3 regions of the Streptomyces sp. NPDC047869 genome follow, and region 3 is predicted to be linked to each of the others. Evidence: riboswitches for the same ligand, from Rfam matches in the RefSeq annotation. Region 3 holds a riboswitch; each other region holds the start of a gene.
What was found. Region 3 has a riboswitch for thiamine pyrophosphate ahead of thiO (glycine oxidase ThiO). Riboswitches for the same ligand answer to the same signal wherever they lie in the genome.

Region 1 (9,924 bases), on a different contig from region 3:
CCGGCACGGTCCCTCACGCCGTACTCGGTGCGGGACAACCACACTCTCCTGCGCCGGCTGGCCAGGACGCCGCGCATGGAGCCGGTGGTGGAGCGGCAGGAGTACGCGCTCGGAACGGTCTGTGCCGCGATCCCCATCACGGTCGGTACGACGGCGGCCGCGATGGCCATCTCACTCCCCGTACATCAGAGCGAACAGCTGCTGCCCGCGGCCCTGCGCCTGCAGGCCGGGATCGGGCGGCATCTGGGCGCGCTGTCCCTCTCTATCAGTATCTGAAAACTCACTCCTTGTGATCTGCCATGTACGTTGAGCAAGATTTGATGCACAGTCGAGGGGGATCATTCCCGGCCAGTCGACGTCATATGACGGGGTAGGCGATGCGCGAATCCGTACAGGCAGAAGTCATGATGAGTTTTCTCGTGTCCGAGGAGCTCTCCTTCCGCATCCCGGTGGAGTTGCGCTACGAGACCTGTGATCCCTACGCCGTACGTCTCACCTTCCATCTGCCCGGTGACGCCCCGGTGACCTGGGCCTTCGGGCGGGAACTGCTGATCGACGGGGTCGGCCGGCCGTGTGGGGAGGGTGATGTGCACATCGCTCCGGCCGACACCGAGGTGCTGGGCGAGGTGCTGATCCGGCTTCAGGTGGGCAGTGACCAGGCGCTGTTCCGCTCCTCGACGCCGCCACTCGTGGCCTTCCTCGACCGCACGGACAAACTGGTCCCGCTCGGCCAGGAGGGTGCACTGGCCGACTTCGACGCCCACCTCGACGAGGCTCTGGACCGCATTCTGGCCGAGGAGCAGAGCGCCGGCTGAGGGACCGTGGCAGTGGGGCGCCGGGCGCTGACGTACTGCCGCCCGGGCCTCCGCAGGAACGCTTCTTCGGCGGTGTCCCGACCCTGACGCCCCGTGCTCAGTGCTTGCGCCGCCGCCCCCTGCCGCCTCGCGCCGGAACGGGATGCGCACCGGAGCCTCCGGCACCGGCCGGCCCGGGCCGGTCGGCCGACACCACCAGGGCGGCGAGGGCAGTGGTGACCGGAACCGAGGCGACCAGCCCGATCGAACCCACCAGCGTGCGCACGATCTCTTCGGCCACCAGCTCGCTGTTGGCCACCGTGCCCACGCTGCTCTGCGCGATCGAGAACAGCAGGAGCAGCGGCAGGGCGGCACCGGCGTAGGCGAGCACAAGGGTGTTGACGACCGAGGCGATGTGGTCGCGTCCGATCCGGATGCCTGCCCGGTACAGGTCGCGCCAGCCCATCGCAGGATTCGCCTCGTGCAGCTCCCAGACCGCCGACGTCTGGGTCACCGTCACATCGTCCAGGACACCCAGCGAACCGATGATGACTCCGGCCAGCAGCAGACCGCTCATGTCTATCGACGGAAACAGACCGTGGATCAAACCGGTGCTGTCGTCCGTGTTGCCGGTCAACGCGGCCCAGTCGATGAACCCGGAGCCGAGAACGCCGATCAGCAGCAGGGAGGCCAGGGTGCCGAGCACCGCGACCGAGGTACGCGCTGAAAGGCCATGGCACATGTAGAGCGCGATGAGCATGATCGCGCTCGCCCCGACGACGGCCACGAGCAGCGGATTCGAGCCCTGAAGGATCGCGGGCAGGATGAAGAACGTCAGCACCAGGAAGCTCACGGCCAGCGCGACCAGGGCCATGACCCCGCGCATCCGTCCCACCACGACGACGGCGAGCGCGAAGATGCCCGCGAGCAGCGCCATGGGGAACTTCCGGTTCACATCGGTCACCGAGTACTGCAGGTCCTTGGGCGCCGAGGGCTCGTAGGCGACCACGACCTTCTCGCCCTGGTGCAACTGCCGTGACTGGTCCGGCCGCACGATCTCGGTGAAGGTCCGGCCCTCGTCCTTGCCGGTGTCGACCCGGATCGTCGCCTTCCTGCAGGTGCCCTTCGCCTCGTTCTGTGCCGAGCCGTCGCCTGGAGCGGAGGTGCCGCCCGCCGCCGTACCGCCCGATGCGTTGACCGACTTGCAGCTCAGCTCCACCACCTGGGTGACCGTGGCCTGCTGTGTCTGCCGGTCGAAGCCGACACCGGTGCGCTCGTGCGGCGGGGCTCCTCCGGGCCACAGAATCATCAGGCCGACCACGACGGCCGCGGTGAACGGGACGAGGATCGCCGCGATGACCTTGCGCAGGTGCTTCGAAACCGGCGCGGCGGGCCCATGGTTGTGACTGTGACCGTGTGAGTGGCCATGGCCACGGCCTGGTTCGGAGCCGCCTTGACGCGGCGGCTCGGAGGGCGGGTAGGGGTGCTGTTCCGTCGTGGTCACCGCCCGATCATCGCAAGAACGAAGGGGGCCCTCTGTTCACCGCGCCCGAACTGACGCTAGCGTGGAGGCACCTTTTGCACACGCGGGAGCTCGGAGCACCGGGCTGAGAGGGCGCTGACCTCCGTATACGCGATGTTTCACGTGGAACGTCATTCCTCGGGAGACATCCGAAGTCGGAAACCGCTGCGTCGACCGCCGAACCTGTTACCGGGTAATGCCGGCGTAGGGAGTAGGTCTCATGACCAACAAGGACGCACGCACGCCTGCCTCCGTTCAGGACGAGAAGTCCCAGGAGGCCGGAAAGTCCATCGGCTGGCACAAGGCGTACGTCGAGGGTTCACGCCCCGACCTGTGTGTGCCGGTCCGTCAGGTGCACCTCACCAACGGGCAGTCGGTCACGCTGTACGACACATCGGGCCCGTACACCGATCCACTCGCCGACACCGATGTCCGCCGGGGGCTGTCGGCGCTGCGGGAGAACTGGATCATCGCCCGCGGTGACACCGAGGAATACGCGGGCCGCCCCGTCCGACCCGAGGACGACGGGATCAAGCACACCTCGCCGCGTGGCGGGCTGCGCAACCTGGACGCGGTGTTCCCCGGGCGCCCGCGTCAGCCGCGCCGCGGCCGTGAGGGCCAGGCGGTCACCCAGCTCGCGTACGCGCGCAGGGGTGAGATCACGCCCGAGATGGAGTACGTGGCCATCCGGGAGAACGTCTCTCCCGAGGTGGTCCGTGAGGAGATCGCGGCGGGCCGCGCGGTATTGCCGGCCAACGTCAACCACCCGGAGATCGAGCCGATGATCATCGGCAAGCGCTTCCTGGTGAAGGTCAACGCCAACATCGGCAACTCCGCGGTCACCTCCTCGATCGAGGAGGAGGTCGAGAAGATGACCTGGGCGACCCGCTGGGGCGCCGACACGGTGATGGACCTCTCCACCGGCCGCAACATCCACACCACCCGCGAGTGGGTGCTGCGCAACTCCCCCGTGCCCATCGGCACCGTCCCGCTCTACCAGGCGCTGGAGAAGGTCGACGGCAGGGCCGAGGAACTGACCTGGGAGATCTACAAGGACACCGTGATCGAACAGGCCGAGCAGGGCGTGGACTACATGACCGTCCACGCCGGCGTGCGCCTGCCGTATGTGCCGCTCACCGCCAACCGCAAGACCGGCATCGTCTCGCGGGGCGGCTCGATCATGGCCGCGTGGTGCCTGGCGCACCACAAGGAGTCGTTCCTGTACGAGAACTTCGAGGAGCTCTGCGAGATCCTCGCCGCCTACGACGTCACGTACTCGCTGGGCGACGGTCTGAGGCCGGGCTCGATCGCGGACGCCAACGACGAGGCGCAGTTCGCGGAGTTGCGCACGCTCGGGGAACTCAACCGGATCGCCAGGCGTTTCAACGTACAGACCATGATCGAGGGCCCGGGCCACGTCCCGATGCACAAGATCAAGGAGAACATCGACCTTCAGCAGGAGATCTGCGATGAAGCTCCGTTCTATACGCTCGGCCCGCTGACCACGGACATCGCGCCGGCGTACGACCACATCACCTCCGGTATCGGCGCCGCGATGATCGCCTGGTGGGGCACGGCGATGCTCTGCTACGTCACGCCCAAGGAGCACCTGGGCCTGCCCAACCGTGACGACGTCAAGACCGGGGTCATCACCTACAAGATCGCCGCCCATGCGGCGGACCTCGCCAAGGGGCACCCGGGCGCGCAGGAGTGGGACGACGCGCTGTCCGACGCCCGCTTCGAGTTCCGGTGGGAGGACCAGTTCAACCTCGCCCTGGACCCCGACACGGCACGGGAGTTCCACGACGAGACCCTGCCGGCCGAACCCGCCAAGACGGCCCACTTCTGCTCCATGTGCGGGCCGAAGTTCTGCAGCATGAAGATCTCCCAGGACATCCGCCGGGAACACGGCGGTACCCGGGCCGAGGTCGAGGAGGGCATGGCTCAGAAGTCGAAGGAGTTCGCGGCGTCGGGCAACCGGGTGTACCTGCCGATTGCCGACTGACCCGGCCAAGGCGGCCGTCGGCCCGGGGCGTGCCGGGCCCCGGGCGTCGGGCGGCGCGGAGAGGTCGGCGGCGTGCCCGCCGGCACTGCCCTGCCGTGCGCCGGCCGGGGTCCTGCAGGCGCCCCACGAGGGAGCGCGGGCCGGCTATTCCGGCTGGTGTTCCGGACCGCCGAAGTCGGGACTGGTGTAGTCGGGACTGCTGAAGCTCGGACGGTCGGACCCGGAGCCGTCGTCCGGGCTGCTGAAGCCGGGGCGTCCGTAGCCGAGGCGCGGCATGCGGCTCGTCGGGGCCGTGGGTGCCGTGCGGTGCAGCGGGGCCGTACCGGGCTGGGCGAGCGCGTCCCGCAGGAACGGCAGGACACCGCGTTCCAGCAGGGCCTCTCGCCATGCCTCTCTGGCCCTGGCCACCTCCGCGTCGGCCGCGTCATGCGCTCCGGCTTCCGCCGCGGCGCTGTTGCGCAGGGCGGTGAGCAGCAGCCCGGCACCGGCGACGAGGACCGCGGCGGCGGTCACGGCGCCGAACACCCAGCCCGCGGTGAGCATGGTCTGGGCAAAGGCCTGGCCGGGGGCCAGCATCTTCAGGATGTAGCCGACGAGCAGGAAGATCGCCGCGGCGGTGCCGGCGAGGACGGGCGCCAGGACCGCGACGACGGCGACGGCGCCCGCGCCGGTGGTCTCGGCGGCCTCGCCGAGGGCGGTGGCGAGACCCACCGGGCCCGCGCCCGGCTCCGCGGACCCGGTGTCGTCGGTGGCCGAAGGGACGGACGGCGCCGGGCGGCGCAGTTCCTCGCGGGCCTTCACGTAGTGCTGGTACTCGGTCGCCGCGGCCGCCGTGATGAGCGTGGTGGCGTTGAGTGCCATGGTGCGCAGTTGTTCCGGGTTGAGCCGCTGTCCGACAGCGGCCAGTTCGGGTCGCTGGGGCGCGGAGCGCAGCGCCTCATCGAGGATCCGCTCGAATTCCTGGCGGTCCTCGTTCAGCAGGTGCTGCGGAACGCTGTTCATGTGCATCCCCCGATGCTCCGTAGGGCTTGGGGCTCGCACGCCGGCGAGCCGTCGGGCAGAAACGGAGGGGAGCCTGCTACGGATAAGCCGATGGTAGAGCCGTGACGCCACGCGGTGACAGGGGGTTGCCGGAAATTGCGTGCTGGCCTGGGCGCATCCGGTCGGACTCGATCAGCCCGGTGAACCCTCAGGCGTTCAGGGGAAGTTGCTGGACCAGCAGCTTCCCGGCCATGGTCACGCCGCCGTCCATGGCGATGGCGAGACCGTCGGCGTAGATGTGCGGTCCCTCCACGGAGGGGCCGTCGTCCTCCTCGGTTTCCTCGGATCCGACTTCGCCGAGCAGATAGGGAATGGGGCTGTGACCGTGAACGACGCGGGTGCCGCCGTACGTATCGAGGAGGGAGCGCACGGCTTCCGCGCCGCCCTCGTCGCGGAAGGAGAACCGCTTCGTGAACTTGCGGAACAGGTCCCAGACTTCGTCCGCGTCGTTACGGGTGATGGTCTCGCGGACGGTGTCGTTGACCGCCTCGATCGAGTCGCCGTAGTCGAGGTAGGCGGTGGTGTCGGAGTGGATGAGCAGATGCCCGTCGACCTCCTCCACGGCGTCGAGCCGGGACATCCACTGCAGGTGGTGATCCTGGAGACGGTCCATGTCGGTCTTCTGGCCGCCGTTGAGCAGCCAGGCCGCCTGGAAGGTGGCGGTGCCCGCGCCGGAGTGGACCGGGGTGTCGCCGAACCGCTTCGCGCCGAGCAGCAGCAGCTCGTGGTTGCCCATGAGGGCCTTGCAGTACCCGCCGGCGGCGGCCGCCTCGGCGGACAGCCGCATGACCAGGTCGATGACGCCGATGCCGTCGGGTCCACGGTCGGTGAAGTCACCGAGGAACCACAGCCGGGCGGTGCCCGCGCTCCACTGACCGTCGGCGTCGACCAGCCCCTTCTCCCGCAGGGCGGCCAGCAGTTCGTCCAGGTAGCCGTGGACGTCACCGACCACGTACAGCGGGCCCGGGCCGGTCGCCGGCTGCGGGTCCGGGGCCACGGGGGCCGGCTCGACGGACACCTGCAGCGTGTCGCCGCGGTTGATGACGGGCAGGTCGCGCTGGGTGGGCGTGTAGCCCTCGGGGTAGGCCTCGTCCATGGGCGGCACGGTGTCACCGGGGTGGCTGCGGACGTACGGACCGGTCTCGTTGACGTACGCGGGCACCCGGAAGTCGCGCAACGTCGCCGTCCGCTCCACCTCGGGTCCCCGACCGGCCCCCTGAGTCATCAGACCCCTCCACCATCGCACCGCAGCTGCACCGCTTCGGACTGCCTGGTCGCAGCGGCCCCGCGGTGTCGTGGGCCCATCATAGGAACGCGCGTCGCTCCGTGTGATGACCCAGGGGTGGTGAATCGGAGCGAGACTCCGGTTCACCGCGGCTTTCATTACGTTTGGGCGGGGTTTCGACCGGTTGCCTGGCACCGGTGGGCCGTACGGCGACGGCGGGCCGGCCCGCCCGGGCGGGTGAACGGAGCCGCGGGCCGGGCGGGCTGTGGTCGCGCGGGCCGGCCTCGCCGCTCCGGATTCCTCGTGTCCACCGCCGAGGGGGCGACCACCGCACGCTCTCCGGTCACCCCACCGGGCGGCGGCCCGCCCGCTACCCCTTCTCCGGGGCCCGTGGCGGGCTGACGGTCGTGCGCGGAGGACGTCGCTGGGACGAGGTACGCACGATCAGCTCGGTCGGTATCACCTGTTCGACGGGCTGGTCCGAGTCGACGCCCTCGATGGCGTCGATGAGCAGCTGTACGACGGCCGTACCGATCCGGCGCGGCTTCAGGGAGAGTGTGGTGATGGGCGGCTCGGTGTTGGCGTAGACCGTGGACTCGCTGCAGCACACCAGCAGCAGGTCGTCGGGGACGCGCAGGCCGTAGCGGCGGGCGGCGGCGAGGAGGTCGGTGCCGTTGGGGTCGAAGAGGCCGTAGACGGCGTCGGGCCGGTCGGGCCGGGCGAGCAGCCGGTCGGCGGCGACGGTGCCCGCACAGGGGTCGTGCGCGGGGTAGGCCTCGTAGACCGGGTCCTGGCCGACCCGCTCGCACCAGCGCAGGTAGGCGGTGGTGGATAGATGGGTGTACGTGTCCGTCGTGGTGCCGGTGAGGAGGCCGATGCGGCGGGCGCCGGCGTCGGCGAGGTGGTCGAGGATGTCGAGGACGGCGGCCTCGTGGTCGTTGTCGACCCATGCGGTGACCGGGAGCGACCCGGCCGGGCGGCCGTCGGAGACGACCGGCAGGCCCTGCCGGACGAGCTCGCTGACCACCGGGTCCTGGTCGGAGGGGTCGATGACGACCGTGCCGTCAAGGGCGACGTTGGACCATACGTCGTGGCGGGAGGTCGCGGGCAGGATGACCAGGGCATAGCCGCGGGCGAGCGCGGCGGAGGTGGCGGCCCGGGCCATCTCGGCGAAGTAGGCGAACTCCGTGAAGGTGAAAGGTTCATCCCCGTACGTCGTCACGGTCAGGCCGATCAGTCCCGACTTGCCGGTACGGAGGGTGCGGGCGGCGGCCGAGGGGCGGTACCCCAGCCGGTCGGCGACCTCGCGGACATGGCGCCGGGTGGCGTCCGGGAGCCGGCCCTTGCCGTTGAGGGCGTCGGACACGGTCGTGATGGAGACCCCGGCGGCGGCGGCCACGTCTCTGATGCCCGCCCGGCCCGGCCGGCTGCCTCGACGTGAGGTTTCCGCGCGGCTCACCTGGTGCTTCCCTGCTGCTGTCATGGCGAGCCGATAGTAGGGCTCATGCGGTGGGGTAGTGCGGACGCATATGCACGCGTTGACAGGCACGTTTCTGCATGGCAGATGGCGCCTAACTACCTGGGAAATCAAGGCAGTTGAACGATCCAATGATAGGACGTGACGTGCCGACGGGCGTGGGCCTGCCAAGGGGCCGAGGTCTCGAAGAGGTCTCAACTCACCTTCACGAGGGATGCGCGCCAGGGCGTGAGCCACCGGCGCGTAGATATATGTGCGACACGCCCCCTGGTACGTACGCCTTCGTACGGTGATGCCCCTGATGCCTGTGTGACGGAAGAGGCTGGACTCCCGTCGTCCCGCACCTGTACGCAGCGGGGCCGAATCCTCATAAGGTGTGGAGTATTGGAAGCCGGCGGCGTCGACGGGCCGCCGGTGGTCGCGAGGAGGACTGCGGTGAGCGAGACGAGCCCCAAGCTGCGCGCCGAGCTGGAGGGTATCCCCACCTACAAGCCGGGCAAGCCGGCCGCGGCCGGCGGGCCGGTCGCCTACAAGCTGTCCTCCAACGAGAACCCGTATCCCCCGCTCCCCGGCGTGATGGAGAGCGTGACCGCGGCCGCCTGCGATTTCAACCGCTACCCGGACATGGCCTGCAGCGGGCTGATGGAGGAGCTGTCGGAGCGGTTCGCCGTCCCGCTGTCCCACCTCGCCACCGGCACCGGCTCGGTGGGCGTCGCCCAGCAGCTGATCCAGGCGACCAGCGGCCCCGGTGACGAGGTGATGTACGCCTGGCGCTCCTTCGAGGCGTACCCGATCATCACGCAGATCAACGGGGCCCGCTCGGTCCAGGTGCCGCTCACCCCCGGCGACGTGCACGACCTGGACGCCATGGCGGACGCGGTCACCGAGCGGACGCGTCTGATCTTCGTCTGCAACCCCAACAACCCGACCGGCACGGTGGTGCGGCGGGCCGAGCTGGAACGGTTCCTCGACCGGGTGCCCAAGGACGTGCTGGTGGTCCTGGACGAGGCCTACCGCGAGTTCATCCGTGACCTCGAGGTGCCCGACGGCGTCGAGCTGTACCGGGAGCGGCCCAACGTCTGCGTCCTGCGCACGTTCTCCAAGGCCTACGGTCTCGCCGGGCTGCGCGTCGGTTTCGCGATCGCCCATGAGCCGGTGGCGGCGGCGCTGCGCAAGACGGCGGTGCCCTTCGGTGTCAGCCAGCTCGCGCAGGAGGCGGCGATCGCCTCACTGCGGGCCGAGGACGAGCTGCTGGGCCGCGTCGGCTCGCTGGTGTGCGAGCGCACGCGCGTGGTCGACGCGCTGCGCGCCCAGGGGTGGACGGTGCCGGAGACCCAGGCCAACTTCGTGTGGCTGCGGCTGGGGGAGCGCACGGTCGCGTTCGCCGCGGCGTGCGAGGAGCACGGTGTGGTGGTCCGGCCGTTCCCGGGTGAGGGTGTGCGGGTGACGGTCGGGGAGACCGAGGCGAACGACATCTTCCTGAAGGTTGCGGAGACGTTCCACAAGGAGAGCTGAGAGCAGGCGGCCGCGGCTGGAGTGCCGGCGGCCACGGCTGGGCCCCGCCGTGTGCGGGGCCCTTCTCGTTGATCCGCTCTGCCGTGGAGCCGGGGGGTACCCCCTTGCGGTTGCCGAATACCAGTGCGTCATAATGGCTTGTGAATGTGAACGCGTTCACAAGCGCGTCCCGATTGCTCCTGTATGTGCCTAACAAAGGGAGCAAACCGCCGCTGTACCACGGCGTAGTAAGGAGAGTGACGACGTGGACCTGGCTCTGGCGCCGGAGACACTGGCGCGCTGGCAGTTCGGCATCACCACCGTCTACCACTTCCTGTTCGTCCCCCTGACGATCTCCCTGGCCGC
Region 2 (9,924 bases), on a different contig from region 3:
CCGCGGCACCGTCGAGTACGCCGGCGCGGCCCGGCTGGGCCGCGAGCTGACGCGCGCCGGATTCACGGTCGCCACGGGTGGCGGACCGGGCGCGATGGAGGCGGCGAACCTCGGCGCGTACGCCGCGCCCTTCGCGGACGGCATGCTGGAGGAGGCGCTCCTGCTCCTCGCCAAGGCACCGTCCTTCCGGCCGTCCGTCACCGACTGGGCGCGGGCCGCCTTCGAGGTACGCGAACGCTGGCCCGGCGGTGGGGAGTCGGTGGGCATCCCGACCTGGTTCTACGGCCACGAGCCGCCGAACGCCTTCGCCGCGCACATCGCCAAGTACTTCACCAACGCCATCCGCGAGGACGGCCTGCTGGCCCGCTCCACCGCCGGAGTGGTGTTCCTGCCCGGCGCCGCCGGGACCGTACAGGAGATCTTCGACAACGCGACGCCGAACTACTACGAGTCCCGGGGCGAGCCCACGCCCATGGTGCTCGTGGACGAGGAGCACTGGACACGGCGGCTGCCCGCCTGGCCGCTGCTGCGGTCGCTGGCAGGAGGCCGGGCGATGGAGTCCCGAATCAGCCTGGTTGACCGGATCGAGCAGGCTCCCGAGGCGCTGAAACGTCTCCGCGGGCAATAAGCAGGCAAAGTCAACGGGCGTCGGGGGCATATGCATTGACACTTCTTATGGAACGCTTATAGACCTGTGTGTCTCTTGGGGGTGCTGGGACCACATCTCATCCATGTGCCTCAACTCCCCCTTTACCCCCCGCAGTTATGCACTCTGTAAAGGACAAACGTGTCCATAACTCGCCGTAACGCACGTCGTTCCGTGCGCATCCTGGGTGTCGCCTCCGCCTCCGCCGCACTGGCGCTCGGTGTCGCCGGCCAGGCGCTCGCCTGCAACATCAGTGAGTTCTCCGCCGAAGCCAAGTGCGACGGCGACAAGGGCGTCATCGTCGTCACCGACGTCGACCGCTCCGGCACCCCGGCCACCATCACGGTGTTCCGGAAGACCGACGCCGGTGAGACGCCGGTCGGCCAGCCGCAGGTGGTCAAGGGCTCCCGCGAGGGCGCCACGGTGACCTTCCAGGAGGACTGGAAGCCGAACGCGACGTACCGCATCCACGTCAAGACGGACCGGTTCAACGTCGACGCGGACATCAAGGACGGGCTGACGACCCCGGCCGAGGCCTGCAAGAAGGAGGAGTCCTCCTCCCCGAGCGCGCCGGCCAGCCCGTCGTCGAAGCCGTCCCCGTCCGCCCCGGAGGAGTCCGCCACGCCGGCTCCGTCTGCGTCGGAGAGCAGCACCGCCCCGGCGGGCACCTCGGACAACGCGCCGTCTCCGGCGGCCGGTGACTCGAACCTCGCCGAGACCGGTGCCAACTCCAACACCGGCATGATCGCCGGTATCGCCGGCGCGCTCGTCGTCGTCGGCGGGGGCGCGGTCTTCCTCGGCATGCGCCGCCGTGGGGCGAAGAACGGCGCCTGACGCCTGACCTCGCACCACCGCTCGTACAACACCGCGGCCCGTCCCCGTATCCCCGGGGGACGGGCCGCGGTCGTGCTCAGCCGAAGCTGGTCCGCTCGAGCCAGAACTCCAGCACGGCGCGCTCACCCAGCACTTCGAGGCCGGGCGCGTCCAGCGGCAGCCGCCGGTAGAAGGCGAGCAGCACCGAGGTGAGCGGGCCGCGCAGGGCGACGGTGGCCTTCTCGTGGCCGCGGCGCCAGCCGACGCCCTCCTCGCCCAGTTCGACGATCCACTCGGCGTTCAGGGCCGGATCGGTGTCCGTGGCGTGCAGGTGGATGCTGCGGCCGGGGCCGCGCAGTTCCGCCGCGGCCGGGTGAGCCTCGTTCCGCTGCACCCACTCCACGAGCAGCAACCACTCGTCCAGCGCGTCGGCGGCGATGTCGGGCGCCACCTCGTAGGGCAGGCCCGCCGCGAGCGTGGCGTCGGCGCGGTGCACGGTGATCTCGTGCGCCATGCGCCGGGCCCAGAAGCCGGAGTCGAGGCTGCCCGCCCACGTCCACACCGGCGTGCCGGCTCCCGCCTCGCGCAGCGCGGCCACGGCCAACTCGCCGGTCTCCGCGAACCACTTGTCCAGGGCGGCCGCGTCACCCCGCTCCTGCGGTCCGGCTCCGAACGGCACTTGCTCCACCGGGATGTTCTCCTGCGCCCGGGCACGTACCAGGGTGTCCACCCAGCGCAGGGCACCGCCCATGTGGCGCACGAGGTCTTCCAGCGACCACTCCGGGCAGGTGGGCACGGTAGCGGCGAGATCGGCGCCGGAGGCCACCACGGCTCTCAACTGCTGTACCTGAAGGTCGATTTCGTCGCAGTACCGGTCATGTGCGAGCAGAGTCATGCCCTCACCCTAGGCACGCGGTGATCAGCCGAGCACGACGATTTCGGCCGCGTCGAACGCGAGCCCCACCTCGGCCCCCGGCTCCGGCGCGGCCCGGAGCGCGCAGGCCGCCTCCAGGGGCGGGCCGCCGTCCCGGGGCAGCAGCCGGACGGCCACATGGGTGCCCTTGAAGGTGCGGGCGGTCACCGCGCAGGGCAGACCCTCGTCCGCCGCCACGAGCCGCACACCGGCGGGCCGGACCAGCAGCGGATGGTCACCCTGGGGTGAGCCGTCGAGGACGGGCAGCTTGCCCCAGGGGGTGTCCGCGGCGCCGTCGGAGACGGTCGCGGGCACCACGTTCTCGAAGCCGAGGAACCGGGCCACGAACTCGTCCGCGGGCCGCTGCCAGACCTCCAGCGGGGTCCCGGACTGGGCGATCCGCCCGTCCCGCATCACCACCACCCGGTCGGCCAGCGCGAACGCCTCGCCCTGGTCGTGCGTCACGGCGAGCACGGTGGTGCCCAACCGGCGGAAGAGCTCCCGGAGTTCGACCACGAGCCGGTCCCGGAGCGAGCGGTCGAGCTGGCCCAGCGGCTCGTCCAGCATCAGCAGCCGGGGCCGGGGCGCGAGCGCCCGGGCCAGCGCCACCCGCTGCTGCTCGCCACCGGACAGCCCGGCCACGGCCCGCCGGGCCGCCCCCGGCAAGCCGACCAGCTCCAGCAACTCCCCCACCTCGGTGTCCCGTCGCCCCTTGCCGACCCCGTGCATCCGCAGCCCGAAGGCCACGTTGCCGCCGACGTCCCGCTGCGGGAAGAGCTGGTGGTCCTGGAACATCAGGCCGACACCGCGCTTGTGCGCCGGTACGCCCGCCTGGTCCCGGCCGCCGAGCAGCACCCGCCCCGCGTCCAGCGGCTGCAGCCCGGCCACCGCCCTGAGCAGCGTCGACTTCCCGCTGCCGCTGGGGCCGAGCACACACACCACCTCGTGCTCGGCGACGTCGAGTACGACCGCGTCGAGCACGGGCCGGCCGCCCAGGCGCACGGTCGCGGCCTCGAGGCTCAGCAGCATCAGAACTCCCCCGTCCGGTCCGTGCGCAGCCGCTCCAGGACGAGCAGCGCGGCGGCGCACACGACCATCAGAATCGTGGACAGGGCCATCGCCTGCCCGTAGTTGAGCTCCCCGGGCCGGCTCAGCAGCCGGGCCACGGCGACCGGAAGCGTCGGGTTGTCGGGCCGCGCGATGAACACGGTCGCCCCGAATTCCCCCAGGGACACCGCGAAGGCGAACCCGGCGGCGATCAGCAGCGCCCGCCGCACCAGCGGCAGGTCGACCTCCCGCCACACCCGCCAGGGCGAGGCTCCGAGCACGGCGGCCGCCTCCCTCAGCCGGCCGTCCACCGCCCGCAGCACGGGCAGCATGGTCCGCACCACGAAGGGGGCGCCGACCAGCGCCTGGGCGAGCGGGACGAGGATCCAGGACTGTCTGAGGTCGAGCGGCGGCCGGTCCAGGGCGATCAGGAAGCCGAAGCCGACGGTGACGGCGGAGACGCCGAGCGGCAGCATCAGCAGCGCGTCGAAGCCGCGCACCAGCCGGCCGGCGTCCCGGCGGGCCAGCGCTGCGGCGGCGAGCCCTCCGACGGCCAGGGCGATGGCGGTGGCGGCGACGGCGTACTCCAGGGAGGTCCACACGGCGTGCAGCGGCGCCACCAGGAAGGTGCCGCCGTCGGCGTCGGTCAGCGCCCGGTAGTAGCCGAGGCCGGGCGCGTCCAGGGAGCGCTGCACGAGGACCGCGAGCGGCAGCACGAGCAGCAGCGCCACGGTGAGCAGGACTCCGGCGAGCAGCGCCCACTGCCCTGCGCCGCGCGGCCGGCGGGCGGTCACCTTCGGGTCGACCAGGCGCAGCGAGCTCTCGCGCCGCCGTACCGTCCAGGCGTGCACGCCGAGGATCGCGCCCACCGCGACGAACTGGACGAGGGTCAGGACGGCCGCCGTGGAGAGGTCGAAGACCTCCGAGGTCTGCCGGTAGATCTCCACTTCCAGGGTGGAGAACGTGGGGCCGCCGAGGATCTGCACCACGCCGAACGAGGTGAAGGTGAACAGGAAGACCATCAGCGCGGCGGCGGCCACGGCGGGCGCGAGGGCGGGCAGGGTGACCTTCCGCCACGCCGTCAGCGGTGAGGCGCCCAGCATCCGCGCGGCCTGCTCCTGCCGGGGGTCGAGCTGGGCCCACAGCCCGCCGACGGTCCGTACGACGACCGCGTAGTTGAAGAAGACGTGCGCCAGCAGGATCGCCCACACGGTGGTGTCCAGCCGTACGCCCCACAGGTCGTCGAGCAGCCCGCCGCGTCCGACCAGCGCCAGGAACGCCGTACCCACGACGACGGTCGGCAGCACGAACGGGACCGTGACGACCGCCCGCAGCAGGTGTCTGCCGGGGAAGTCGAAGCGGGCGAAGACATGGGCGGCGGGCAGCGCGAGCAGCAGGGTGAGCGCGGTGGAGGCGAGCGCCTGCCAGGTGGTGAACCACAGCACGTGCCCGATGTCCGGCTGGGTGACGACGTCCGCCACCCGCCCGAACCGCCAGCCGCCGTCGGCCTTCAGCCCGCGCACCACGATCGCGGCGACGGGCCAGGCGAAGAACACGGCGAAGAACGCGACGGGCAGGGCCATCAGCCCCAGCCGCGCCGCGCTCCCGCGCGCGGTGCCCTCGCGGGCCGTCACCTCAGTACGAGCGACGTCCACGACTTGACCCAGCTGTCACGGTTGGCGGCGATGGTGCCGGGGGCCATGGTCTCGGGGTCCTTGGCCTGCGGCCCGTACTTCGCGAAGTCCGGCGGCACCGCCGCGCCCTCGCGCACCGGGTAGACGAACATGTTGAGCGGCATGTCCTCCTGGAACTCCTTGGTGAGCATGAAGTCCAGGAACGCCTTGCCGCCCTTGGTGTTCTTCGCGTTGCTCAGCAGGCCCGCGTACTCGGTCTGCCGGAAGCAGGTGCCCTGGGACACCCCGGTGGGGGCGGTGCTGGGCCGCTTCTTCGCGTAGATGACCTCGGCGGGCGGCGAGGAGGCGTACGACACCACCAGCGGCCGGTCGCCGCCTGCCTTCTTGCCCTCCGACGATCCGGAGAACTCCTGGTAGTAGGCCTGCTCCCAGCCGTCGACGACCTTGACGCCGTTGGCCTTGAGCTTCTTCCAGTAGTCCTGCCAGTCGTCGTTACCGAACTTGGCGGCGCTGCCCAGCAGGAAGCCGAGGCCCGGGGAGGAGGTGGCCGCGTTCTCGGTGACGAGGAGGTTCTTGTACGCGGGCTTGGCCAGGTCGGCGAAGGACTGAGGCGGGGTCAGCTTGTGCTCGCTGAAGTAGGCCTTGTCGTAGTTGACGCAGATGTCGCCGGTGTCGACGGGGGTGACGCGGTGCTTGTCCTGGTCGACGCGGTACTGGGGCAGTACCCGGCCTGAGTCCTTCGGCGCGTAGGACTGGAACAGCCCGTTGTCGAGGGCGCGGGAGAGCAGGGTGTTGTCGACGCCGAAGAAGACGTCGCCCTGCGGGTTGTCCTTGGTCAGCAGCGCCTTGTTGACGGCCTGCCCGGCGTCGCCGCTCTTGAGGACCTTGACCTTGTACCCGGACTTCTTCTCGAAGTCCTTCATGACGCTCTTCGAGACGAGCCAGGAGTCGTGGCTGACGAGGGTCACGGTCCTGGAGTCCGCGGCGGAGCCCTTGGCGTCGCCCGACCCGCACCCGGTCAGCACGGGCAGGGCGACGAGACCGAGCCCGGCGGCCACGGCCACGAGGGTCTTGTTGTGCACTGGATGTCCTCCTGGGGTTGGCCAGGAAGAGACGCGGCCCTGCCCGGGCTCCACGAGGGAGCCCGGGCAGGGCGCAACAGCTTGAGTGGTGACCGAACTTCCTACCCAGAATGACCTGGGCGAGGTTCAGAGGGTCTGCGGCCCGGTTGCCGCACTCTCAGCGCTGTGGCGCTCCCCTGTCGGAATATGCAGATGTGTTGACGTGGCCAGATTATCGCTCGGTCGCCGCGAGCTGACCACAGGCCCCGTCGATCTCCTGCCCCCGGGTGTCCCGGATCGTGACCGGTACACCATGGGCCGCTATGGCCTCCACGAACGCCTTCTCGTCCTCGGGCCGCGAGGCGGTCCACTTGGAGCCCGGCGTCGGGTTCAGCGGGATGAGGTTGACGTGCACGGGCTTGCCCCTGAGCAGCCGGCCGAGCCGGTCACCGCGCCAGGCCTGGTCGTTGATGTCCCGGATCAGCGCGTACTCGATGGACAGCCGCCGCCCGGACTTCGCGGAGTACTCGAACCCGGCGTCCAGCACCTCGCGCACCTTCCACCGCGTGTTCACGGGGACGAGGGTGTCGCGCAGTTCGTCGTCGGGCGCGTGCAGGGAGATCGCGAGCCGGCACTTGAAGCCCTCGTCGGAGAACCGGTGGATGGCCGGAACCAGCCCGACCGTCGACACGGTGATGCCACGCTGCGACAGCCCGAGCCCGTCGGGAGCGGGGTCGGTCAGCGCCCGGACGGCACCCACGACCCGCTTGTAGTTGGCGAGCGGCTCACCCATGCCCATGAAGACGATGTTGGACAGCCGCGCGGGCCCGCCCGGCACCTCTCCGTCCCGCAGCGCCCGCATCCCGTCCACGATCTGGTGCACGATCTCCGCGGTGGACAGGTTCCGGTCGAGACCGGCCTGCCCCGTCGCGCAGAACGGGCAGTTCATCCCGCACCCGGCCTGCGAGCTGATGCACATGGTGACCCGGTCCGGGTACCGCATCAGCACGGATTCCACGAGCGTGCCGTCGAACAGCCGCCACAGCGTCTTGCGGGTCGTCCCCTCGTCGGTCGACAGATGCCGCACGACGGTCATCAGCTCGGGCAGCAGCGCTTCCCGCAGTCTGCCGCGCGCGGCGGCGGGGATGTCGGTCCACTCCGCCGGGTCGTGCGCGTACCGCGCGAAGTAGTGCTGCGACAGCTGCTTGGCACGGAACGGCTTCTCACCGATCTCGGCCACGGCGTCCTTGCGCTCGGCGGGCGTGAGATCGGCGAGATGCCGCGGCGGCTTCTTGGCTCCGCGGGGGGCGACGAAAGTGAGTTCTCCGGGCTTGGGCATGGTGGTACCAGTGTCGCAGATCCAATCGGGTGACCTGCGGCTGCCGCTCACTACTACTGTCACTAGTAGGCGTCAGTGGTCGCTCTGGAGCGGCGTCGGACGGCCCAGAGACGGCCCAGCCGACGGGGCTGCACGTCCCCGGCTGAGCTGCCACTGTCATCGTTCCGATCCCTCACGCGAAGCAGACCGTCCATGGCGATACGTCGCCGCCACGATGGCATCGAAGTGATCACTCAGGCGGGAGCGGATCTGGGACCCCTCCGCGTCGGGCCCGTGGTGACCTTGGCCGCTCCTTACCAACGCGACCCACAGAGTGGCTTCACCCTTTGCCTCAAGGGGCACACGGCCAATGAGACCCACGGAGGTACCGAGATGAACGCCGGAGAACGGGCCAAGGCAAAGGCCGAACAGATCGTCGGAAAGACCGTGCGGACGGCAGCCCACGCGATGCACAAGGAAACGCTCGCGGCGAAAGGCGCCGCTCTCGAAGCACGAGGCAAGATGCGGGGCACGAAGGAGCAGACCAAGGGCTCCTTTAAGCCTTGAGCGCGCTGCCGCAGGCTTTTAGGGCCTGTCCGGCGGATCATGTGACCGTCTCGTCTTCAGGTCGTTGGCATGAGCATGGGACGGGGAGATTTAACGCATGCGGAGTAGGCCCGGCTGAAGCCGTACCTACCGAAGCCCGGGAAGCAGGGCGGCCGTTGGGCCAGTCACCGCAGGGTCACCATCGGGATTCTGCACCGGCTGCGCACCGGGGTGCCATGGCGGGATCTAGCCGCCCGGCATGATCCGCCGGACAGACCGTAAACGCGTCCCAGGAACGGCTGAAGACCCAGGGATAGGGCAACAACCTCTTGCCTGGGCCTTCGGCGTTCAGAGCGGGCGGCAGGAATCGAACCCGCGTAGCCAGTTTGGAAGATTCAGTATCTCAAGCCTGCGCAATTCGTGCACGAAACAGGACATAGACCTCCGTCGTCGAATGAGCAGCAGTTATGGGCGGTGGCGTTATATCGGGGAAATTCTGGGCACTGGTGAGCGCCGGGGCAGCCGACGAGAAGGGTCCGGTCATGCGGGAGCCGTCGCAGAACGTTACGGTCGTGGCTCTCCTGGCGGATCCGGACGCGCCCACGGAGATCGCGCAGCATATGGCACGGGTACTTCCTGCTCGGCTCGCCAAAAAGTCGGGGCAAGGGCGGCGGTTCGAGGCGGAGGTGGTCAGTGAGCCCTTCACCGCAGGGACCGAGGACCTGTCCACACTAGCGCGCCGGATCATGGACCGCAGGCGAGATGAGAACTGGGACATCGTCGTGGCCCTCACCGATCTTCCGCTGCACACACACGGGCGCAAGCTCGTCGTGGAGCTGAGTCATGAACACGGCTGGGCGCTGCTGTCCCTTCCTCCGCTGGGGGGCCTGCGTCTTCAGACAAGAGCCCTGCGGGCGGTAGAAGAAACCGTGCTCAGCTTGGCGAGTCAGCAAGCCACTGGCGCTGAGGAACCTCCGCAGCGTCAGCCGCTGGGACGCTTCGTCAGTCGTCTCGCGCCCATTCACCCGGGCCCGATCGGTGAGGACGAGACCGCTGATCTGCGATACGTCGTCAGCGGGCCGCGCGGTTACCTGAGGGTGCTCGGCGGTATGGTCCGAGCCAACCAGCCGTGGCGGTTGGTGCCGGGTCTGTCGAAAGCCCTTGCGGCCGCACTCGCCACGGGAGCCATCGCCACCCGGGTGCGCGTGCCCGCATCGCCGCTCTCCGCTGGCCGGCGTGCCGGTGGTACGGGCTGCACACGGCGGCACGTCAGCCAGTCGTCTAGAGCTGGCGGTGGTCCGTTGCGGTCGCGGCGGTTGCTGTACTTCGTTGCTGTACAGATCCCTTGGAGAGCGGCGTCTCTGCGCCGCGGTCGGTGCGGATGGTCCCCGTGAGCCCCCGCTGGGCCCAACCTAGCTGACGCGCAGCGGATCTTGCGCACCGCCCGAGTGCTCGATACAACCGCCTTGTGACAAGCAACTCCGAGCCGAAGGCACGGCGGACCAAGGACCAGGCGGGAGCCCTCCTGGCCGCCACAACCGCCTTTCTCTTCATTTCCGACCCCGCCCATGAAGCGGCGAACCACCTGCACTACGAGTACGCCCACGTGGGTGCCGCTCTCGTCAGCTTGGCGCTTGCACTCCTCGCGTACTGGGTGGGGCTGCGCGCAATGAGAAAGCTTCCCTGACGGTTCTCGGTCGGTTCCGCGGAGCTGGACGCGTCCTCGCTCAGATGCCGAAGAACCCGAAGGGGTGTTGCCGTGTGCCTCTCGATGTCGAAGTACGGGCGCGACGGTCACTGAAGTCATGCACGCTGGAGTGTTTTGCCTCCAACACATAAGTCGGGAGAGGCGCCGAAGGAGAACAAGGAAGCGCTCTGACCTGGTGACTTCGCTGCGGCGCCTAGTGCCGCATCAGGCTGCCCTCAGTCCAGCCCCTTGCCGGGGC
Region 3 (9,924 bases):
GATCAGGTAAGGAGCATGGACATACGCCGGGACCGACTCCGCGGCGCACGCCTCACGGAACGCCTCGTCCTGCCGCGGGTTCCCGGCCGGGGTGGCCCACCCGCGCGGGTTGGCGACGAAGACCTGCACGGTCTCGGCCTTCAGTTCGCGGGCGTAGGACAGCCCCACCGAGTGCAGACCGCCGGCCACCGGGACGTGACCGCCGATCGGGTTGCGGGCGGGGCCGGAGAGGCTCGGGGCGGCGGGGCGGGACGGCTGGGATGTCACCCGTTCAGGGTGTCATGCCGTCCCCCGCCGCCGGACCGCGGTCCCCGGTGACCCCGCTCACCGGGTCAGCGGATGGTGATCGTAATCGTCGACCCCTTGGGCGCCTTCTCGCCCGCGTCCACCGACTGCTCCTTCACGGTGTCACCGAACAGCCCGAGCAGGCCCCGGTCCTCGTTCACCTCGAAGCCGGCGGCCTCCAGCCGCTGTGTGGCGTCGTCCACGCTCGACCCGACCACGTCCGGCACCGTCACCATCACCGGGCCCTTGGACAGGGTCAGCGTCACCGTGTCGCCCTCGGCGGCCCGGCTGTCGGCCCCCGGGGTCTGCCGGGCCACCTGGCCCTTGTCGTACTCGGAGTTGACCTGCTGCGCGGAGATCCGCACCTTCAGACCCGCGTCCTCCAGGTCCTGCCGGGCGCTGTCCGGGTCCTCACCGGTGACGTCCGGCACGTCGACCGGGCTGCCCTTGCTGACCAGGAGCGCGATCGCCGAGCCCGCGTGCCGCTCGACACCCGTCTGCGGGTCGGTGCTGATCACCGAGCCCCGGTCCACGCTGTCGCTGAAGGCACGGTTGACCATGCCCGGCTCCAGCCCGGCCGACTTCAGCCGCGAGCGTGCCTCGGCCAGCGGCACCCCGCGCAGGTCGGGCACCTTCACGATCTCCGGGCCCCGGGAGATGACGAGGGTCACGGAGCCGTTGCCCCGGATGCGGGCCCCGGCCGTCGGATCGGTGTTGATGACCTTGCCGCTGCCGACCGTGTCGTTGTACTCGCGCTTGATCTCCTTGACGTGGAGCCCGGACGACTTCAGCCGCGCCGTCGCCTGCTCCTCGGTCTTGGCCAGCAGCGGCGGGACCTTGGTGAACTGCCCGGAGTTGATGTACCAGACGCCCGCGCCCACGCCGAGGACGACGAGCACGGCGGCGACGAGCGCGGCGAGCCGGCGTCCCGGCCGCAGCGGCCCCCGCCGTTCGGGCACCGGCGGGCTCTGCAGCCGGCTGGTGTGCCGGACGTCCGCCGGGCCGTCGTCCTCGTTGACGGGCAGCGGCCGGGGCACGGTCAGCGAGCGCGGGATCACGCTCGTACGGTCCCCGGCGTTGTCGTGCTCCGCGGACAGCGCCTGCGGCGGCACGGCGTCCAGCTGACCGGCGCTGAGCCCGGCCCGGGCCCGCAGCACCTGGCCGAGCAGCGCGGCGGCGTCGTCCGGCCGGAGGTCCGGGGTGCGCGCGGTCGCCGAGGCGACCAGCTCGTCCAGCTCCGGCGGCAGCCCCGGCACGAGCGCGGAGGGCGGCGGCACGTCTTCGTGGATGTGCTTGTACAGGATCTGCGCCGGGGAGTCCCCGGAGTGCGGCTTGCCGCCCGTCAGCATCTCGTAGAGGACGACACCGCAGGCGTAGACGTCGACACGCGGGTCGGCGGTGCCCTGCTCCATCTGCTCGGGAGCGAGATACGACACGGTCCCGAGGACGGCGCCCGTGGTGCTGGTCACCGTGTCGACCGACCGCACCAGCCCGAAGTCGGCGACCTTGACCCGCCCGTCATCGCCTATCAGCACGTTCTCGGGCTTCATGTCCCGGTGCACGAAACCGGCCCGGTGCGCGGCGCCGAGCGCGGCGAGCACCGGCTCCAGGATGTCCAGCGCCGCCCGCGGCTGCAGCGCCCCCCGCTCGCGCAGCACGTCCCGAAGCGTGCACCCCGCGACGTACTCCATCGCCAGATACACGTAGGACGCGTCGGTGCCCTGGTCGAAGACCTGCACCACGTTGGGGTGGGCGAGCCGGGCGACCGACTTGGCCTCGCGGATGAACCGGTCCACGAACGACCCGTCGACCGCCAGGGCCGGGTGCATCACCTTGAGCGCGAGCACGCGGTCCAGGCGGGTGTCCAGGGCCCGGTAGACCGTGGCCATCCCGCCGACGGCGATCCGCGCTTCGACGCGATAGCGTCCGTCGAGCACCTGCCCGACGAGCGGGTCCTGAAGGGTCGTATCCACGCAGGCGAGTGTACGAGGACCGACGGACACCGCCGTGCGCTGCGCCGTTCCGGTGACGTACTGCAGCAGACCTGTGACTGTCCCGCGAGGCGGGAGGGCGAACTAGAACGCGGGCCGCTCGGGGTCCAGGTCGGCGCGGCCCCCGGTGGGGGAGGAGGCCTCGGCGAAGTGCCTGCGCGGGATCCGGCCCGCCAGCCGGGCCAGCCGCCCCGCCTCCACCGCGTGCCGCATCGCCGCCGCCATCGTCTCGGGCCGCTGGGCCCGCGTCACGGCGGAGGCGAGCATCACACCGGCGCAGCCCAGCTCCATCGCCAGCGCGACGTCCGAGGCCGTGCCGGCGCCCGCGTCCAGGATCACCGGCACGCGTGCGTGCTCCACGATGAGCTGGAAGTTGTGCGGGTTGCGGATCCCGAGCCCGGAGCCGATCGGGGAGCCCAGCGGCATCACCGCCGCACAGCCCACGTCCTCCAGCTTCCGCGCGAGCACCGGATCGTCGTTGGTGTACGGCAGCACCGTGAACCCGTCGTCGACCAGCGTCTCCGCCGCCTCCAACAGCTCCACCGGATCCGGCAGCAGGGTGCGCTCGTCGGCGATGACCTCCAGCTTCACCAGGTCGGTGCCCAGCGCCTCGCGCGCCAGCCGGGCCGTCAGCACGGCCTCCCCGGCGGTGAAGCAGCCCGCGGTGTTCGGCAGCACCCGGATGCCCAGCCTCTCCAGCACCGACAGCACCGAGCCGTGCACCGCGGGATCGACCCGGCGCATGGCCACGGTGGTCAGCTCCGTGCCGGAGGCGACCAGCGCGCGCTCCAGCACGTCCAGGCTGGGCGCGCCGCCGGTGCCCATGATCAGCCGGGACCCGAAGGGCACCCCGCCCACCAGGAAGGGATCGTCGGACATGGTCAGCCTCCCTGGACGGCGGTGAGGACCTCGACACGGTCACCGTCGAGGAGCGCGGTGGCCGCCCACCGCGCGCGCGGTACGACGGTCTCGTTGACGGCCGCGGCCACCCCGGAGGGTGCCACGGTCAGGGTCTTCACCAGCGCGTCCAGCGCGGTGCCCGGGGCGATCTCCCGGCGCTCGCCGTTGACCGAGACACAGATGCTCATGCGGGCTGCTCCACGAGTGCGGCGCCGAAGCGCTCCGGGGTGAACGGACGGGCCGCCTCCGGCAGCTCGCCGCCGGTCAGCAGCTCGGCCATGACGTCCCCGGTGACGGGAGTGAGCAGCACGCCGTTGCGGTAGTGCCCGGTGGCCAGCAGCAGTCCGTCGAGCCCGGACGGGCCGAGCAGCGGGGCGTTGTCGGGGGAACCGGGGCGCAGACCGGCCCGGGTCTCGGTCAGGGGCAGCTCGGTGATCCCCGGCACCAGTTCATGGGCGTCGCGCAGCAGCTCGTACACGCCCCCCGCGGTCACCGTGGTGTCCCAGCCCAACTCCTCGCTGGTCGCGCCGACGACCAGCTCGCCGTTCTCCCGGGGCACCAGGTAGACCTGGCTGCCGCGCACCACGGCCCGCACGGTACGGCTCAGGAACGGCGCGTACCGCCGGGGCACGGTCAGCCGCAGCACCTGCCCCTTCACCGGCCGCACCGGGGGCAGCAGATCGTCCGGGACGCCCGCGAGACGCCCGCTGAGGCTGCCGCCGGCGAGCACCACCCGGCCCGCGCCCAGCCGGGTGCCGTCCGCCGCGGTGACCCCGGCGGCCCGGCCCCCGGCGACGTCGAGCCGCTCGGCCCAGCACCGGTGGAACACCACCCCGGCCCGCTCGCACGCGTCCACCAGGGCGGACGCCAGCCGTCTGGGGTCGATCTGGTGGTCGCCGTCGACCCGCAGCCCGCCCCGCACCCCGGGCGCGAGCATCGGTTCGAGGCGCCGGCACTCCCGCCCGGACAGCCACACGGAGTCGAGCCCCGAGCGCCGCTGCAGGGCGTGCAGCTCCCTCAGATGGGCGCGGTCGTCCGAGTCGAGCGCCACGGCGAGCGTGCCGCAGCGCCGGTAGCCCAGGTCGTGACCGGTCAGTTCGGTCAGCTCGGCCGCGAAGTCCGGGTAGCGGCGGGCCGATTCCAGGTTGAGGGCGAGCAACTTCTCCTCGCCGTAGTGCAGTTCGGTGACCGCGGCCAGCATCCCCGCCGCGACCCGCGCGGCCCCGCCGCCGGGCTCGGGGTCCACCACGGCAGTGGTGAGCCCGCGCTGCGCGGCGCGCCAGGCCGTGACCAGGCCGATGATCCCGCCCCCGATGACGAGGACGTCGGACGTACGTGACGGCATGGGCGTCCAGCCCCTCCCTTCGCCGGCATGACCCGGATCAGGTTCGTACGGTCGGAGGCCGCCAGCCTCCCTCTCAGCCCGGTGCGTCCGGGCTCCCGCGAGTGCTTGTACGGTGGCCACCCTAGCCCTCGGCCCCCCGACCTCGTAAGGAGCCCCGCCCCATGGCCCGCTCGCTCGACGGACTCTTCCTCGCCCCGGTGGCGGACCAGGCCCCGGGTCAGGTGGGTACGCAAACCCGCTTCGCCTACCACGAGCGGGGCGGCGAGATCTGGGCCGAGTACGCGGGCGGCGACGTGGTGCGCGGCCACCTGGTCGGCACCCGGGCGGGCGACCGGCTGGACTTCCGGTACGTACAGCTCAAGCAGGACGGGACCACCTCCTCGGGGCACTGCGTGTCGACGGTCGCGGAGCTGCCCGACGGGCGGGTGCGGCTGGAGGAGACCTGGGAGTGGGAGTCGCAGGAGGGCGCCGGAACCAGCGTGGTGGAGCAGGTCACCGAGCACGCCCGCTGACTGACTCTCCGTCAGTTGTCTAAGGTGATCGGGTGAGCGAGCAGACAGCACAGCAGGACACGTCGCCGCGGCGGCGCGTGGTGGTCGCCGGCGCGGGCATGGCCGGGGTACAGACCGCGGTGGCCCTGCGGGAACAGGGCTTCACCGGCACCGTCACCCTGATCGGCGCCGAGCCCCATCAGCCCTACGACCGGCCGCCGCTGTCCAAGGCCGTGCTCCTCGGCACGGCCGAGGGCTCCGCCTTCGACGTGGACTTCGAGTCCCTCGGCATCGAACTCAGGCTCGGCTGCGAGGCGCTGGGGGTGCGCCCCGCCGACCACGAACTGGACACCGAGGCCGGTCCCGTGCCGTACGACGTCCTGGTCCTCGCCACCGGCGCCGAGCCGGTCACACTGCCCGGCACCGAGGGCGTGCCCGGCGTGCACCTGCTGCGCACCCTGGACGACGCCGAGCGGCTGCGGCCGGTGCTGGCCCGGCAGCACGACATCGTGGTCGTCGGCGCCGGCTGGATCGGCGCCGAGTTCGCCACCGCCGCCCGCGAGGCGGGCTGCGCCGTGACCGTCGTGGAGGCCGCCGACCGGCCGCTCGCCGGCGCGCTGCCCGCCGAGGTCGCCGCGCCCATGACCGCCTGGTACGCCGACAGCGGCGCCGAACTGCGCACGGACGCGCGCGTGGAGCGCGTGGAGCCCGGCGCGGTGCTGCTCGACGACGGCACCCGGCTGGCCGCGGACGCCGTCGTGGTCGGCATCGGCGCCCGCCCCGCCACCGCCTGGCTGGCCGGCTCCGGCATCGAGCTGGGCCCGCAGGGCGAGATCCTCGCCGACGACCGGCTGCGCGCCTCCGCCGAGGACGTGTACGCCGTCGGCGACTGCGCCTCCTTCCCGTCCGCCCGCTACGGCGCCCGGCTGCTGGTCCACCACTGGGACAACGCCCTGCAGGGGCCGCGCACGGTCGCCGCGAACATCCTCGGTGAGATCCCCGCCGTCTACGACCCGGTGCCGTACTTCTGGTCGGAGCAGTTCGGCCGGTTCGTCCAGTACGCGGGCCACCACGCCGCCGCCGACCGCATGGTGTGGCGCGGCGAGCCGGAGGGTCCCGCCTGGTCCGTCTGCTGGCTGCGCGAGGACCGGCTGGTGGCCCTGCTGGCGGTGGGCAGGCCCCGCGACCTGGCCCAGGGCCGGCGGCTGATCGAGGCGGGCCGCCGCATGGACCCCGAGGTCCTGGCCGACCCGGCGCGGCCCCTGAAGAGCGCCACCCTCGACTAGGGCGGTGGCACCCACGCGGACCGGCCTGGCTTCCGACTGTCAGTGACGGATGGCAGGCTAGATCCCGTGACCGAGATTGACGCAAAGATCGATGCACTCGTCCCCGGCTGGCTCACCCTCCCCGACATCGCCGAACGGCTCGATGTCGAGGTGACGCGCGTGCGGCAGCTGGTCAAGGAGGGCCAGCTCATCGCCGTACGCCGAGGTGAGAACCGGGCGCTGCACGTCCCCGCCGCCTTCATCGACGGGGACAAGGTCGTCAAGGGCCTGTCCGGCACCCTGACGCTCCTGCGTGACGACGGCTTCACGGTCGAAGAAATGATCGAGTGGCTCTTCACCCCCGACCCGACCCTGCCCGGCACCCCCGCGCAGGCCCTGAGCGAGAATCGCGGCACGGAGGTGAAGCGGCGCGCCCAGGCGCTCGCCTTCTGAACCGACCCGCACCGCGCGGTGGCGTACCGGCCCCGGTCCGTACGCCACCCGCCCGCACGCCCATGGACGCCGACCCGGGGGGACCCACGCATGCCCGACACCGCCCGCGACCGACTCGCCGACGCCCGCCTGTACCTCTGCACGGACGCCCGCAGACGGCAGGGCGACCTCGCCGAGTTCCTGGACGCGGTCCTGGCGGGCGGTGTCGACATCGTTCAGCTGCGTGACAAGGGCATGGAGGCCGCGGAGGAACTGGAGCACCTCCAGGTGTTCGCCGACGCCTGCGCCCGGCACGGCAGGCTGCTCGCGGTCAACGACCGGGCCGATGTGGCCCACGCCGCCCGCGCCGACGTGCTCCACCTGGGCCAGGGCGATCTCCCCGTGCCCGCCGCCCGCGCCGTCCTCGGTGCCGGCGTGCTGATCGGCCGCTCCACGCACACCGAGTCCGAGGCCGCCGCGGCCGCCGTCCAGCGGGGCGTGGACTACTTCTGCACCGGCCCGTGCTGGCCCACCCCGACCAAGCCCGGCCGGCCGGCCCCCGGCCTCGGCCTGGTGCGGTACACCGCGGGCCTGGGAACCGACCGCCCCTGGTTCGCCATCGGCGGCATCGGCCACGGCAACCTGGAGCAGGTGCTGGACGCGGGCGCCCGACGGGTCGTCGTGGTCCGCGCGATCACCGAGGCCGACGACCCGGGTGACGCCGCGGCCCGGTTCGCCAAGCGGCTGCGGCAGCGGTAGCGGTGGCGGCGCCGCGGACGGGGTGCGGTCCGGGGCCTGTCCGGGTTTCTGTCCAAGGGGTGGACAGGGAAGCGGCAAATCGGGCAAATGACCGGCGTCCGGTTGGGGTACCGCCCACCCCTGGCTAACCTGCGGGTATGGCCCTCGGAACCGCATCCACCAGGACTGATCGCGCACGCACCGTGCGCGACATCCTCGCCACCGGCAAGACGACGTACTCGTTCGAGTTCTACGCGCCGAAGACGCCCCAGGGCGAGCGGAACCTGTGGAACGCGCTGCGCAGGGTCGAGGCGGTGGCGCCGGACTTCGTGTCCGTCACCTACGGCGCCGGCGGCACCACCCGCACGACCACGGTCCGGGAGACCGAGCAGATCGTCGTCGACACGACGCTCACACCCGTCGCCCACCTCACCGCGGTCGACCACTCCATCGCCGAACTGCGCAACATCATCGGCCAGTACGCGGACGCCGGCATCCGCAACATGCTCGCCGTGCGCGGCGACCCGCCCGGCGACCCGATGGGCGACTGGATCCCGCACCCCCGGGGCCTGGAGTACGCGGCCGAACTCGTCCGGCTCATCAAGGAATCGGGCGATTTCTGTGTGGGCGTCGCCGCGTTCCCGGAGATGCATCCGCGCTCCGCCGACTGGGACACCGACGTCCGGCACTTCGTGGACAAGTGCCGCGCGGGCGCCGACTACGCCATCACACAGATGTTCTTCCAGCCGGAGTCGTATCTGCGACTGCGCGACCGGGTCGAGGCCGCGGGCTGCGAGACACCCGTGATCCCCGAGATCCTGCCGGTCACCAGCGTGCGGATGCTGGAACGGGTGCCCAAGCTCAGCACCGCGCTGTTCCCGGACGCCCTGAAAGAGCGCATCCTCACAGCGAAGGACGATCCGGCGGCGGTACGCTCCATCGGTATCGAGTTCGCCACGGAGTTCTGCGCACGGCTGCTGGCCGAGGGAGTGCCCGGACTGCACTTCATCACGCTCAACAACTCCACGGCGACCCTGGAAATCTACGAGAACCTGGGCCTGCACCACCCCCCGCAGGCCTAGACCGGCCGCACCGCGATACGACACACTGCGTAGCGGCCACTGGGAGAGGGGCGTACATGGGCTGGACGGTCCTCTACATCGCGTTCGGCGTCGTCGCACTGTGGCTGCTCGGCGAGGTGCTGCTGCAGTACAAGGCGCGGTTGCGCTGGCGGCTGCTCGCCTTCGCCGGCTTCCTCGGCGTCGTCGTCGGTGTGCTGATGCCATCGGTCGTCGTCATCGGCGCGGGCGCGATAGCCTTCGCGCTCGGCCAGACCTACGTCACGCTGTCCTTCCGCCGCGGCTTCGCCGCCGGCTGGGCGGTCAAGCGTCCCGAGGACGAGGCGGAGGGCGGCAGCAAGCGCCGTCGCGGCAGGCCGGAGCGTCAGGACCCGACGCTGGAGGTCTCCGACCTGGAGGCGGGCGAGGGCCACGACGACGCCGGCTACGGCCACGACGATGACGGCTACGGCCGCGAGCGGCTCCCCCACCGCGACGACTACGACCGGGACGACGTCTTCACCCCCGCCCGCTCCGCCGAGCCGTCCGCCGCCGGGACCACCGACGTCTACGAGCCGCAGCCGCTTCCGGACGACACCGGCTCCTACGGCGTCTACGGCGACACCGCCTACGCGGCCGCGGCCCAGCCCCAGGGCGCCGACCAGAACTACGCCTACGACTACTCGGGCTACGGTCAGCAGAACTACGGCTACGACACCGGCGGCCAGCAGGGCTACGCCAACTACTCCGACCCCTACGTCGGCAGTCAGGGCTACGGCGGTACCGCCTACGACGCCGGCTACGGCCAGCAGCAGTACGGCCAGCAGGGCTACGGCCAGGACCCGTACGCCACCGGCGGCTACGGCGAGACCCCGGTCGGCGGGGTCTGGGTCCCGCAGCAGCGCAGCGACGACAACTACGGCGGCGAACTCCCGCAGGAGCAGCCGTACCCGTACCAGGGCAACGGGCAGCAGCAGCCCGGAGCCGGGTACGACGAGCAGTACCGCTTCTGACGCCCGGTACCCGGTTCCCGGCTCACTGGGAGCCGCGGAACCCGGGTCCCTCCACGATCAGCCCGGCCACCAGCGCCCCCGACATGCCGGCGTGCGGCAGCCCGCCGCCGGGGTGGGACCAGCCGCCCACTCGGTACAGCCCGGGCAGACGCGTCGTGTTCGCCGGGTACAGGAATCGCCCCCGGCCCGCGGCGAGTGCGGGAGCGGGCACGGCCCCGGTCGGGGCGCCCGTCTCCGCTTCCGTGTGCGCGGGCGTGCGCACCTCGTGCCACAGCAGACGCTCCCGCAGCCCCGGCACCGCACGCTCGGCGGCTTCGAGCAGGAAGTCCGTGTAGCACCGGACCGTGCCCTCGTCGTCCCGGGCGGTCTGGGCCGGGACCACGGCGGACACCACCACGGACTCGTG

Region 1: linked by a shared signal. The riboswitch ahead of thiC (phosphomethylpyrimidine synthase ThiC) and the one ahead of thiO (glycine oxidase ThiO) in region 3 are both predicted to bind thiamine pyrophosphate.
Region 2: linked by a shared signal. The riboswitch ahead of AB0924_RS17850 (thiamine ABC transporter substrate-binding protein) and the one ahead of thiO (glycine oxidase ThiO) in region 3 are both predicted to bind thiamine pyrophosphate.

What each region holds. Positions count from the first base shown of each region.
Region 1 is NZ_JBEYRK010000001.1:468,407-478,330, forward strand. It holds gene AB0924_RS02160 (IclR family transcriptional regulator C-terminal domain-containing protein) at 1-276, shown strand, start outside; gene AB0924_RS02165 (SsgA family sporulation/cell division regulator) at 378-815, shown strand; gene AB0924_RS02170 (YibE/F family protein) at 913-2,298, opposite strand; TPP riboswitch at 2,371-2,544, shown strand; gene thiC (phosphomethylpyrimidine synthase ThiC) at 2,537-4,321, shown strand; gene AB0924_RS02180 (hypothetical protein) at 4,466-5,329, opposite strand; gene AB0924_RS02185 (metallophosphoesterase) at 5,511-6,587, opposite strand; gene AB0924_RS02190 (LacI family DNA-binding transcriptional regulator) at 6,958-8,070, opposite strand; gene hisC (histidinol-phosphate transaminase) at 8,500-9,579, shown strand; gene AB0924_RS02200 (cytochrome ubiquinol oxidase subunit I) at 9,824-9,924, shown strand, end outside.
Region 2 is NZ_JBEYRK010000012.1:105,056-114,979, forward strand. It holds gene AB0924_RS17825 (LOG family protein) at 1-628, shown strand, start outside; gene AB0924_RS17830 (LAETG motif-containing sortase-dependent surface protein) at 788-1,480, shown strand; gene AB0924_RS17835 (maleylpyruvate isomerase family mycothiol-dependent enzyme) at 1,557-2,354, opposite strand; gene AB0924_RS17840 (ABC transporter ATP-binding protein) at 2,379-3,401, opposite strand; gene AB0924_RS17845 (iron ABC transporter permease) at 3,401-5,002, opposite strand; gene AB0924_RS17850 (thiamine ABC transporter substrate-binding protein) at 5,050-6,135, opposite strand; TPP riboswitch at 6,216-6,323, opposite strand; gene rlmN (23S rRNA (adenine(2503)-C(2))-methyltransferase RlmN) at 6,347-7,453, opposite strand; gene AB0924_RS17860 (hypothetical protein) at 7,646-7,999, shown strand; partial or broken gene AB0924_RS17865 (transposase) at 8,114-8,227, shown strand; gene AB0924_RS17870 (hypothetical protein) at 8,446-9,372, shown strand; gene AB0924_RS17875 (hypothetical protein) at 9,447-9,665, shown strand.
Region 3 is NZ_JBEYRK010000044.1:24,465-34,388, forward strand. It holds gene AB0924_RS35745 (deoxyribonuclease IV) at 1-267, opposite strand, end outside; gene pknB (Stk1 family PASTA domain-containing Ser/Thr kinase) at 333-2,258, opposite strand; gene AB0924_RS35755 (thiazole synthase) at 2,361-3,155, opposite strand; gene thiS (sulfur carrier protein ThiS) at 3,158-3,358, opposite strand; gene thiO (glycine oxidase ThiO) at 3,361-4,521, opposite strand; TPP riboswitch at 4,519-4,630, opposite strand; gene AB0924_RS35770 (hypothetical protein) at 4,683-5,033, shown strand; gene AB0924_RS35775 (FAD-dependent oxidoreductase) at 5,066-6,298, shown strand; gene AB0924_RS35780 (Rv2175c family DNA-binding protein) at 6,365-6,730, shown strand; gene thiE (thiamine phosphate synthase) at 6,821-7,468, shown strand; gene metF (methylenetetrahydrofolate reductase [NAD(P)H]) at 7,606-8,529, shown strand; gene AB0924_RS35795 (hypothetical protein) at 8,586-9,518, shown strand; gene AB0924_RS35800 (NAD(P)/FAD-dependent oxidoreductase) at 9,541-9,924, opposite strand, start outside.